DNA from 3 places in the Paraglaciecola sp. G1-13 genome. Region 1 is predicted to be linked to each of the others. Evidence: predicted binding sites of a transcription regulator. Region 1 holds the regulator's gene; each other region holds the start of a gene.

Evidence for each region. Region 1 encodes sigma-54, which starts transcription at its own class of promoters, with help from an activator protein. Its sites were predicted from a motif close to GTTGGCACGNNNNTNGNNT; they were not measured.
Region 2: AC0L6N_RS08830 (kinase) is a predicted target of sigma-54. The motif match lies at 2,180-2,198, and genes of this name have one in related genera.
Region 3: AC0L6N_RS01655 (PEP-CTERM sorting domain-containing protein) is a predicted target of sigma-54. The motif match lies at 2,022-2,040, and genes of this name have one in related genera.

What each region holds. Positions count from the first base shown of each region.
Region 1 covers NZ_CM147903.1:204,183-208,472, reverse strand. The annotation lists gene rapZ (RNase adapter RapZ) at 1-161, opposite strand, end outside; gene ptsN (PTS IIA-like nitrogen regulatory protein PtsN) at 164-607, opposite strand; gene hpf (ribosome hibernation promoting factor) at 623-910, opposite strand; gene AC0L6N_RS00905 (RNA polymerase factor sigma-54) at 936-2,429, opposite strand; gene lptB (LPS export ABC transporter ATP-binding protein) at 2,552-3,277, opposite strand; gene lptA (lipopolysaccharide transport periplasmic protein LptA) at 3,277-3,798, opposite strand; gene lptC (LPS export ABC transporter periplasmic protein LptC) at 3,839-4,290, opposite strand, start outside.
Region 2 covers NZ_CM147903.1:2,097,156-2,101,445, forward strand. The annotation lists gene AC0L6N_RS08820 (molybdenum cofactor guanylyltransferase) at 46-738, opposite strand; gene moaA (GTP 3',8-cyclase MoaA) at 758-1,726, opposite strand; molybdenum cofactor riboswitch at 1,720-1,902, opposite strand; gene AC0L6N_RS08830 (kinase) at 2,276-3,166, shown strand; gene AC0L6N_RS08835 (HAD-IIB family hydrolase) at 3,159-3,983, shown strand; gene AC0L6N_RS08840 (glycosyltransferase family protein) at 4,045-4,290, shown strand, end outside.
Region 3 covers NZ_CM147903.1:379,345-383,634, forward strand. The annotation lists gene AC0L6N_RS01645 (AraC family transcriptional regulator) at 1-501, shown strand, start outside; gene AC0L6N_RS01650 (DMT family transporter) at 604-1,578, shown strand; gene AC0L6N_RS01655 (PEP-CTERM sorting domain-containing protein) at 2,106-2,924, shown strand; gene AC0L6N_RS01660 (DNA topoisomerase III) at 3,031-4,290, opposite strand, start outside.

The DNA of each region.
Region 1 (4,290 bases):
CTGACCGCGACCTGATCGTACTCGTCAGCGACGGTATGGGTCAAAGTGGGCAATAAGTTGACGGGGATATTATCAACGCAGTAATAGCCTAAATCTTCCAGTGAACGTAAAACGATGGACTTCCCTGAGCCTGAACGCCCACTGATGATAATAAGCTTCATAATTAACTGAGTACCTGAAATAATTCTTGGTCTGTGGTTGCACTGCGCAAACGATTTAAAATATCTTTATCAACGAATTTTTTGGCTATCGCCGACAAGGTTTGTAGGTGCTCTTGGGCCTTTTCCTCTGGTACTAAAATAGCAAAGAAGATATCCACTGGCATGTTATCGATGGCGTCATACTGGACCGGAGGTTGGCACGTTACAAGCACGCCTAGGGCTGACTCTAGCCCTTTTATACGGCCATGTGGTAGTGCTATACCACCACCAATGCCCGTACACCCCATTTTCTCGCGCCCCGCTAAACTGGATAAAATGGTCGCTTGGTCTACTTCAACAAGGTGCTCAGATGCCAATTGACTAATAAGCTCTAAAATGCGCTTTTTGCTGGACCCCTGAACTGCGCATACGACGCAGTCAGGGTGAAGAATATTTGATATTTCCATTATTTACCTGATGGGTTAATGGCGTTTAGCTTTTTCTTTATGCTTGATAACTTGCCGATCGAGTTTATCGATTAGGCCATCTATTGCCGCATACATGTCGTTGTGTTCCATGGTGGCAAATACATCTGCCCCATTCAAATGTATTGTCGCTTCCGCTTTTTGGTTGAGCTTTTCTACATTGAGAATGACGTGAACATTGTTGATCTGATCGAAGTGTCGCTCGAGCTTGGTAAATTTAGTATCGACATAATCTTTTAGTGAATCGGTTACATCCACATGGTGACCAGTAATATTAATTTGCATATCGCCTCTTCCTTCTTTAATCAGCCTACAATAGGCTTTTTCGTTGGTTCGACGGGGGTATCATCAGAGATTCCCGGTACTTTGCTATTGTTCGCCGAGCGACCATGATGCCTTGATCGGCCAACAATTGAGCAATCTTGCTGTCACTTAGCGGCTTGCTTGGTTTTTCAGCTGCGACCAGCTTTTTAATCAATGCGCGTATCGCCGTTGACGAGCACTCTCCGCCTGTCTCAGTTGCAACATGGCTCGAGAAGAAATATTTCAGCTCAAATATACCTCTAGGGGTATGCATATATTTTTGGGTGGTAACACGAGAAATTGTAGATTCATGCATATCCACCATTTCGGCTACGTCATTTAGTACCATAGGCTTCATCATCTCAGGCCCATGTTCAAAGAAGCCCATTTGCTGCTGTACTATACAGTTTGACACTTTCAATAAGGTATCGTTTCGGCTCTCAACACTTTTAATAAACCATTTGGCTTCTTGCATGTGTGAGCGAATAAATTGACTATCACTGGTGTTTTTCGCGCTACGACTCATTGCAGCATACTGTTGATTAACGTTCAATTTGGGTAGGCTGTCTGGGTTAAGCTCTACTGTCCAACGGCCATTTTTCTTACTCACTGACACATCAGGTATAACGTATTCTGCTTCACCTTTGATCAAGGCGCTGCCTGGACGCGGATTGAGCGTTTTAAGTAAACGCATGACCTCACGCAAATCATCCTCTTTAAGGCGAGATTTACGCATCAAAGTACGGTAATCCTTGCTTGCCAAAAGGTCGGCATAGTCCCCAATCAAGGTCTTCGCTTCTTCTAACCAGGGTGTATCAGGAGCAAACTGACGCAATTGCACTAGCAAGCATTCTTGTGGTGTACGAGAGCCAGACCCAATTGGGTCGAACATTTGAATACGCTTAAGTACGCATTCCACTTCATCGAGCTCTATTTCTTCATCATCCATGCTGGCCAGAACGTCTTCAGCGCTCATGGTCAAATAACCAGACTCATCGATAGAATCAATGATCGCTGTCGCAATCGCGACATCGGTATCACTAAAATGGGTTAAACGCATTTGCCACAGCAAATGATCTTGAATGTTATCTGTGGTTTCGCCTTGAAAGATCTGTTCGTCATCACCGCCGGCACCACTGGATATGCTAGAGGCAGGTGCGGAAGAAGCGCTGATGTACTCATCCCAAGTGGTATCCGTAGGTAAGTCTTCTGGGATTTCGTTTTTCTCGAACGCTTCACTTGAGTCTAAGTTGTCACTGCTGGTATCAACTATTTCATTGGTATCTTTAGAAGACGGGTCGAGGGAATTGTCATTTAACGCACTATCGCCGGATTCCTGATCCGTAGGCTCTTCAACTTCCAACAGCGGGTTGGAATCCAAGGCTTCTTGAATTTCTTGCTGTAAATCTAACGTAGACAATTGCAACAAACGAATAGCTTGCTGTAACTGTGGCGTCATAGTGAGTGATTGACTAAATTTTAATTGTAAAGAGGGTTTCATTTACTTCTTTATTCTGTCCGTTGCAAACTAAAAAATATGCTGTGGTTGATTCGATTGACTGTAAATGTCTCACCAAGCGCCTGAGTATAATCTCGATAAAATGAGCGGCTTTTTCAGCTTAACTATAGCCTGAATTGTTCGCCTAGGTATACATCTCTTACACGTTGATCACTTAATACTTCTTCTGCCGTGCCAGAAGCGATGAGTTCACCATGACTAACAATGTAAGCTTTCTCACACACATCGAGTGTCTCTCTTACATTGTGGTCGGTTATCAAAACACCAATACCACGGTCACGTAAATGTTGAATAATTTTTTTAATATCATTAACTGAAATAGGATCAACACCGGCAAACGGCTCATCGAGCAGAATAAATTCTGGATCGGCTGCCAGTGCCCGCGCTATTTCTACCCGGCGGCGTTCACCTCCAGACAAACTCATACCAGCACTGTTACGAATATGATTTATATTGAACTCATCGAGTAATGAATCCGCTTGCTGTTCTCTTTGTTCTGCACTGAGCTCTTTGCGTGTCTGCAAGATAGCCATCAAGTTTTGATAGACTGTCAGTTTTCGAAAAATAGAGGCTTCTTGGGGTAAGTAACCAATCCCTAAACGAGCGCGCATATGCATGGGCTGTAGGGTAAGATCTTGCTGATCAATACTGATTTCTCCCTTATCTAAGGGAACCAAACCGACAATCATATAAAACGTGGTTGTTTTACCTGCACCGTTTGGACCAAGTAAACCGACAATCTGGCCAGTGGACACTTCTAGACTGACATCACGCACAACTTGACGCGATTTATAGGATTTAGCCAAATGCGAGGCTTTTAACGTCGCCATTATGGAGTTTCATCCTGTTTTGGTTTGACTTCAGCATCACTGGACTTTTTCGCGTCAGTTTGCTTTTTACTGCTCGCTGATTTCTTAGCTGGTTGAAAAATAGTCGTAACTCGTCCGCTATTTTCACTCTCGCTCTCTCCTTGCGCGACAATTTGTTCAAGTTCCATGTTAAACACTATCGACTCACCTTTTACACTGCTATTGTTCTGCTTCAGCTGTGCATCGCCTTCTAAGGTTAGTGTGCGTAAATCTCTGCGATATTCAATGCGATTGGCTGATGCCTCAATACTGCCCCCTTGCTCTTGTTGTTGAGAGTATTTAGCCGGGCTACCCGTCGCGATGAAAACTTCGTTACCTTCGCCTTTACTCGCGTCGACTTCTACTTCATCGGCATACACATTCAAACTACCTTGATTGATGTGCACGTCTTCTCGAAAGATAGACTTTTTAGTTTTACCGTCCCCGAACTGAAACTTCGAGTCCACTTTTATCGCTTGCGTGAAATCTTCTTTGCCAGCCATGCTTAATGGGGAAAATGCTAATGTTGCTAAGGCAACTAAGCTAAGGCTGAGGTTGATAAATGGTTTGCACATGATCAAGTAGCTCATATTGTTGGGTCGTTAAATTGGCTTTAAAACCGTTACTGTTGATGACATAGTGCTGGCCAAATATTTTTACTGGTTGGTCAGACACCATGGTTTTATCGATCAAGTTTATCTCGATGAAGTCCGTGCGAATGCTACGAGCAAATCCTTGCTCATCTTGATTACGTATCTCGACATTATTCTCTAATTGGATCCGATTGTCTTCATACAAAGTACCGTCTTTGGCTGATACCTGCCAAGGCGCAGTCTGTGACGCAACAAATATCGTGTATTGAGGCTCTTTGAATAAAGTAAAACCGAGCAAATCAAAGTGTTCCATTTTAGTAGCAAAGACCTGATGGCTCAAACGGCCGTCTTTATCAAATAGAGTGCTTAGCATTTCACTTGCTTGGTAGTTTGGTTGCCAAG
Region 2 (4,290 bases), 1.9 Mb from region 1:
CGTTTACTGCACCGCTGGTTATCGTTAAGCACTGAGTCAAGGTATTTAGCCCGAAGTAAAGCTTCGATTTAATTCAAGCCACTGCTCTGGCGAGTTAATATTATCAAACTCGTTTGGATGAATATCACCAGGAATAGCTATTGCATTGGCGTGATTTTTTTCAAACATATTAAATAAAGACAATGATTTACCTTCGCGCAATACACATTCTAAAGATGTAAATAAGTCAGTTTTACATGGGATGTAAACAGGTAAATTAAACCCTGTGAAATGCACGATCACGTCGCTTTGCGTGCCCACAGATACCAATGCTTTCAATGTGTTTGGAGTGACATTTGGCATGTCTACCGGCAACACTAATAGTCCCATGGCCTGTTGCACATCATCACCACTACGTTCGGTAACTTGCCCAGGATGTCGCTCAGCGAGATAGCTCATCCCAGCGTGAACCCCCGCTAAAGGGCCACAATCTGGATAAATATCATGGATATGCTCAGGCTCTTTGCCACTCACTAATACAGTCCCTACTCCGGCATGGGTTAATAGATCTTGTGCATGACTGAGTAAGGTTTGATTTGTGTCTTTAAGCCGAAGCAGGCTTTTATCTTGCCCCATGCGCGATGACAAACCGCCCGCGAGCACCAAGCCAAAGATGCCAATGCTGTAGTCATCAGGCGATACCGACGTTGATGAGCTTTCGCTCACATCAATCGTCGTGTTAACTTGATTAACGTACATGAAATAAGCGGTTCAAGTGTTAGCCGCCCAGCATTGCAAGGTGCTTAGTGGCGCCAGTATAACCATCATGCAGGAAGTGAGTGGATTTTTTATCTCCTAGGAGTGTCCTTAACTCTTCTTGTAAACGCTGGGTATCATCGTCAGCAATATACTCACGTATATCAAGGCCCTGTTCACTGAACAAACACAGGTGCAGTTTACCCAAGGCTGAAATTCTAAGGCGGTTACAGCTCGCGCAGAAGTCTTTGCTATAGGGCATAATAAGACCAATACGCCCCTTATAGTCAGGGTGAGCAAACTCTTGCGCTGGCCCCGCGGCTTTATCGCGAATAATTTGCTGCCATCCCTCACTGATAAGTTGCTCTTTAATGGGCAAACCAGAGGCGTGGTTCTTATCAAAAAACAATTGATTATCACCGGTTTGCATTAATTCTATAAAGCGCAACGTAATTGGGGTTGTTTTGATCCACTTTAAGAACGCGGATAACTCATGCTGGTTAAAGTGGCGCATCAAAACAGCATTGACTTTCACTGTCACCCCAAGCTCTAAGGCTCTATCAATTCCGCGCAGAATAACATCTAGTTTATCGTGGCCAGTGATAGACGCGAACATACGGGGGTCCAAGCTGTCAATACTGACATTCATTTGTGTCAGGCCAGCTTCTACCCAGCTGTCGATATGATCAGGTAATTTATAACCATTCGTCGTGATCGCGACCTGCTTGATGCCCGGGGTATTTGCGCAGGCACGAATGGCTTCTGGCAAATCTTTTCGTAGCGAAGGCTCGCCACCCGTTATACGAATTTTGCTGGTGCCTAGTTTCGCAAAGGCACCTGCAATGCGTTTAATTTCAATCAGAGACAAGAAATCCCTGTCGGTATCGCACTGATACCCATCAGGTAGACAGTACTCACAACTAAAATTACACACATCAGTAATGGACAGCCGCAGGTAATGAAACCGGCGACCAAATTTATCTTGCAACATATTCACTAACACCTTTCCAAATTGAAGTTGCCGGGCCTTATCGCCTTGGCACTTACGGGGAGGCTGTTTGATTTCTCTCACAACCCTGGCGAATGACACATTCTTGCGAACGCACTTCGCGGCCAACATACCTTGTCTTCTGATTTAGGTATGAAGGCTCGGAGTTAAACCACCTGTATATCTACTTTATTAATTTCGACCCACTATTTTTACCACACTTAGGGCGCTTAAAGCTATTAGCGCTGAGTTTAACCAGCATAATAGTTGTGTACAAATATGTATGTGACACTCATCACCCCGGCGCAAAGACGAAGTCTGTTTAGCGCGTGCGTTTTTTAGCGTTATATCCCTACCTCACTATATTAACGCAATAGAGACTCACTGCGCTTTTCACATCTTAAAATTCATGCCGCTTAGCCCAGAAATAGCAGCCAAGCATACTCATTGATAGTGATTGGCATGTATGTTGATTGCTTAGATGTGTCATAGCATATTAAATATGGTTAATGAGCAGCAACATTGGTGCATAACAAGGGAGAGAACGTAAATATGTTAACCGAATTTACTGATAAACATCAGTTAAGTAAGGACTTTTTACACGATGCAAGAAAATGGTACATACCGCTTGCTGAAAACATCGCCAAGCACCAATCTGGTGCATGCGCGCCCTATTTTTTAGGCATCAATGGATGCCAAGGGTCTGGTAAATCAACATTATCCGAGTTTCTGGCCAGTTACCTTACACAAGAGCATGGTTTAAAAGTGGTTGTCATGTCACTTGACGACTTTTATCTAGATCAATCCCAGCGCAATGCTATTGCCGTCAAGGTGCACCCACTATTCAAAACACGCGGTGTGCCAGGCACACACGATATAGCATTAGCGTCACAGGTACTTTCATCGCTACACAGCGGCGTTGCCACATCAATCCCTCGGTTTAATAAAGCCGATGACAATCCCGCTCCGGTGAGTCAATGGCAACAGATTGACGAACAGGTAGATGTGGTTATTTTTGAAGGTTGGTGCTGGGGCGTTGAAGCACAGAATGAGGCACAACTTATCGCTCCCATCAATGCCCTTGAAGACGAACAAGATGAGACGGGTGTGTGGCGCCGATTCGTTAATAAACAATTGGCGCAAAACTACGTACCACTTTATGCGAACATGGATTATTGGGTGATGCTCAAGGCACCTTCTTTTGAGAGCGTCTATGCGTGGCGATTGGAACAAGAGCACAAATTACATGCCTCCCTCTCGACCGCAGATTCTAGTACTGGAAGCAAAGTAATGAGCGATGAGCAAGTGTTAGCCTTCATACAATATTATCAACGCCTAACTGAACATGGTTTATCAACGCTGCCACAAAAATGTGACCTCGTGTTCAGTTTAAATTCAGCGCGCAGAATCACTGCACTTACACGAAGAGGTGTTCATGCTTAAACAGTTACTCGTGTTTACCGATATGGATGGCACATTGTTGGATCATAACACTTACAGTTATGCGCCAGCACTGAACATGCTGGATATCCTTAGAAGCAAACACATTCCAGTCATCCCTACCACAAGCAAAACCAAAGCAGAATTAGACTCTCTTATGGCAGAGCTAAAACTTAATGGTCCACTTATCGTAGAAAACGGCGCTGCGGTTTTTATCCCTCAGCATTTAATGAAGACACAGCCCGAAGGTACAAAGAGCATAGAAGGCTTTTGGGTCAAAGAATTTGCTCAACCTCGCTCGCATTGGCTGGCATTAATTGCCAGTGTTGAAAGTGACTTTTCAGGAGAGTTTTTGCAGTTTTCTACCATGGGCGAGCAACAACTCATAGAGCACACCGGACTTAGCCCTAATAATGCAAAGCTGGCCAACACCCGTATGTTTAGTGAGCCCGTTAAATGGCTCGGGTCGCCAGATAGAAAGCGCGAGTTTGTCACTCAGTTGCAGCAACTGGGTGCTACCGTGTTGCAAGGCGGTCGCTTTCTTGGTGTGTCAGGACTATGCGATAAAGGAATTGCCTTGCAATGGTTAGTCACGGCATTCCAACGTCATATTGGGCACAGTGCAACTTTGAGTGTCGCGTTAGGCGATAGCAACAATGATGTGGCTATGCTGGAAGCCAGTAACATTGCGGTACGTATTAAATCACCCACCCATTCGTTTCCACCACTTGAGAGAACAACAGGTGTCTACGATAGTACATTAGAAGGACCTTCAGGCTGGACTGAATGTTTATCTAAAATTCTGATCAATGAAAGTTAGTATAAAGCTCAACTTTTATTAATTTACTTATTATTTTTATCCTAGAACCAAAGGAATCATCATGGCTGACTTTTATCAAAACGGCATTGTTACCACATTACATAACTTATCTGAAAGACCCGTTGAAGATTTAGAAAAAGAACTAGTGAGTTTTGCTAGGAGGCGTCCGATGGCGCTCATATTACCTTCATTGTTTTCTGAGCTAGAAGGAGAGGCGTTACCGCATATTGTTTCAGAGATTTCTAAAGTCCCCTACCTTTCTCAAGTCGTTATCGGCTTAGACCGAGCAGATAAAGAACAATATAGG
Region 3 (4,290 bases), 180 kb from region 1:
GACTTAGCCACATTACCCGCCCACTTACTTGAAAGTGGACTGGCTGTATTTTCTATTTCCCCGCCTTTGATGAGTTTTTTATTGTTTGTTGAAAAGCAATTACAGCATCAGATCGATAGCGGTATTGAGCATTCTATTCTCGATGTTTTTAGTATGTTGCTGAGTCAGCAACGGGCAATGCATACCCTTGATAAACAAATGCGTATAGTACAAGGCTGGATCAATGAACATCTTGAACAGCCTATGAGCATTGATACGCTATCCGCGCTGGCTTGCTTAAGCCCAACGCAATTCAAAAAGCGCTTTAAAGCCAGCTTTTCCATGAGTGCTCAGCAGTACATTACTGGGCTTCGAATGGAAAAGGCCAAAGCCTTGTTAGCGCATACTGACTTGCCAGTGCAGCTTGTGGCTGAAAAAGTGGGCTATGGCGACCTTTCGGCCTTTAGTCGGCGTTTCTCTGTGTACACTGGGTTATCGCCTCGGGCATTTGCACAAACCTAATAATCACGTCTTTTTAAACAAGCCTTGCGTCTTTTTGGCAAAGTAATCAGTTTGCCAATTGTTTATGCTTCTCTCACGATTTGCTCAACACGGAATAGGAAAATGTTGGCGATGCGCGGAGGCTTTACTCAATATCAATACGGAGTAATGGCTATTTTATTTGCTTCTGTGCTCTGGGGCACAACAGGCGTGGCAGCAAGCTTCGCACCCGGTATCAGCCCATTAGGGATAGGGGCTTTTGCGATGGGTGTGGGGGGAATGATGCTAGCTATATTAGCCCGTCGTAAACTAAAAGCTAATGTAGCCAACCTGTTGCAACAAAAAACACTACTGCTCTTGAGTGCATTGGCTTTGGCGATTTATCCATTGGCATTTTATAGTTCCATGCGCATGGCGGGTGTGGCGGTAGGTACGGTTGTTTCCATTGCTAGTGCGCCTTTATTTGCTGCCTTGTTGGAGTGTCTTTTTAGCAAAGCGTTTCATCTAACGAAGCGCTGGTTGATCAGTGTTCTGATTGGCTTGATTGGGATCGCGTTGCTTGCTTATGGCGAACCGCACGCGACTGAAATAGCGTTTAATGGAGCGTCAGAAGAGCAAGCTGCCCAGCAGAGGCAAGTATGGGGGATTGCATTAGGATTATTAGCCGGCCTAACGTATGCGTTTTACTCTTGGGCCGCGCGCACCATGATCGACAAGGGCGTGCATTCACAAGCTGCCATGGGAAGTATTTTTGGGTTAGGCGCTATGGTATTGTTACCGTCGTTATTCTTCACTGGGGATAACTTGTTTAGCTCTCCAGGTAATGCCCTTGTATCATTGTATATGGCGTTGATCCCCATGACGTTAGGCTATATCGCCTTTGGGTATGGCTTGCGCCATATTAAAGCGAGTAGCGCCTCGTTGCTTACCTTAATGGAGCCAGTGGTAGCAGCAATACTGGCCGTACTGATTGTCGGTGAGGTGATTTCACCGCTGGGCTGGTTTGGTATGTTATTGATTATGCTGTGCTTACTCATTCAAGCAACCGAGAAACAACCGGTCGCTACTGTTGCTATGAAGAGCAGTGCTACAGCTTGAGTCTGACGCGCTTACATCTAGTTCTGAATGGACTTTCTAGAATTAAATTTGAAATTTCATATATATGAAATTTCAAATTTGATGCAATACTGTTCACTGAAACTCACAGTGTCTTAACTGCAGTGAAAATATAACCAAAACGCCCATCAACCTATGTAATCAATTGTCAGAAGCAGGAAAGCCATCCCTATGGTGGTTATATGTCATAGCATCACATAAGGCTCGTCACGCCATATCAGGTAATCTTTTGAAAAGCATTTAATATGCAGTTGAGGTATCCAAGAAACGATAGTTTGGAATTTAATATTCCTAACTCTAGATTGGTCATAGTAAATAGCTTTATTTAATAAATACCTATAATAATCATTTATTTAACTTGTCGGACTTCTTTACACTACAAAATGGAGTTTTGTGTAAGCTGTTGATTTATAGTAATTTTATTTATTGGCTAGTTTATTGCTCAGGGCCGTCGCGTCAAATTATCCCGATGCACTTAAAAAGTACTTATAATTCATATGGAAGCAGTAATGAAATTGATATCTTTAAATAAAATATTCCTAGTTCTTGGTCTCACTTTATCTAGCGTTCATGCTAATGCCTCACTGATCGATGATGTGGATAACCTGAACGGTATTTATTTTACCGAAACGTTTGAGCCAAGTTCTGAGGTAAATTCTGAGGCAAGCACCGCGCTAAACTCTGAGCGAAGTAATATTGTGCAACGTCTTGACTCGCCAACTTTAGGGATAATTTGTGATGATACTATTCTTTCCCCAATACCTTGCGGTGGTGGTGATGATGGTGACATCGAACCTGATTATGCAGGTAAAGGGGTTGGAACATACACAGTGACCAATAATCTAGAGAACAGTACATTAGTGGGTTTTGGTATAACCAATGTGGACACCGTCGCATGGATTGATGAAGAACTTGATGCTTGGGTTGGAAATCAATACGTCAGCTACAATGCGATGACGATCGATGCCTCTAATTGGCAAACACAAAAATTATACGGTTATGAAGATGAAGTGAATACCGCTCAAGATTTGTACGGGGATATTGATGACTTCTTTGAGGACGGAGAAAATACGTTGAATTGGTATAGCTACTTTGATGGTGCATTAGAATATGGTCAAAGCTGGGGGGGATTCAAATTCTACGGCGATGGACCTCGCTCATATTTGTATGGGATATTAGACGTTGAAGGCTCAGCTACCGTTTTTGCCAATGGCATTACACCAACTAACGTAACCACAACTCCTGACGCAACCAACGTACCTGCTCCTGGCTCGTTAGCTTTGCTAGCGCTAGGTTTATTCGGCATCGCGTTACGTCGTCGTAAATAGTCATAATTCTGTGATTAACATTTGCGGATTGCTATTTTGCGGCATCTGCAAAACATAAGAAACCGCTAGCGTCACTATGCGCTAGCGGCTTTTATAGAGAAGCATACTAACTGGCCTTTTTCTTCTTACGCCACTTCTTTTTGTACGCAGGTTTGGTTGAGGCAAGGCCTGCGAACTGACTGGTATCGATGCGCTGACTGGCGTTAATTAACTCACCAATGGTGTGTGTCAGAGGTTGCATAAAATCTTGATAACGCATTTTACGTTGGGAAATTTTATCCAAATTGGCTTCCCATATAGCGGTCATATCGGGTTGGGTTGATTCGCTGGGCAGGGCATATATCAGCGCCTTGCCCGTGGGTGTGGCGTGTATTTCCTTGCCACTTTTTTGCATAAACTGTCGTTTAAACAATAAATCAATAATCGAGGCTCTGGTTGCCTCTGTGCCTAAACCGTCTGTGTCTTTAAGAATTTTCTTGATGTTAGCGTCCTGTACATAGCGGGCGATGCCTGTCATGGCGGCAAGTAAGGTCGCTTCGGTGAAGTGTTTAGGGGGCGAGGTTTGCTTTTCCACTAGCTGAGAGTCAACACAATCGAGCGCTTGGCCTTTCACCAAGGTGGGTAATGCAGGTTCGTTTTTTGTTTGGCTGTTCTCTGGTGTCGCTACGCCGTTTTGCTTGGTTAATACCAACCAGCCTTTATCTGTGGTGGCTTTTGCTTTAGCTACAAAGGTCCCCCCAGCGATCGTCACCACGGCTACTTGTTCTTGATACTTATGGGGGCCATAAAACTGCATAATGTACTGGGTGGCAATCAATTGATAAATTTTCGCCTCATCGTCACTTAAGCTTGATATGGCCTTGTTGCGGGAGGTGGGAATAATCGCATGGTGAGCATCTACTTTGCTATCGTTCCATGCTTTTGATTTTAATTTACTATTCGCATTATCCACGGCACTCTGCTGCTCTGGCGCATTGGCTTTAATGGCGCTTAATACTTTTGTCGCTTCGCTGAAATGCTCCATGGGTAAATAACGCGAATCAGAGCGGGGGTAGGTGATTAACTGGTGACGCTCGTACAAAGACTGGCACACAGTCAACACTGCCTTAGGTGACAAGTTAAAGCGTTTCGACGCATCAATTTGCAGCGCCGACAGGTTATAGGGCAGGGGGGGCGGACTTTGTTTATCCTTCACCGTATAAGACTCAACGACACCCGGTTGGCCCCGCGTTTTATTGACCACGGTTTCTGCGAGTTTCTTAACAATCACGCGACCTTCTTCATCCTGGTAAGGCTCGCAAGCTGCACTTGGCTGCCATTTTGCTGTGAACGTTTGGGCTGGTTGCTCGGTTTGAGTGGCGAGCGT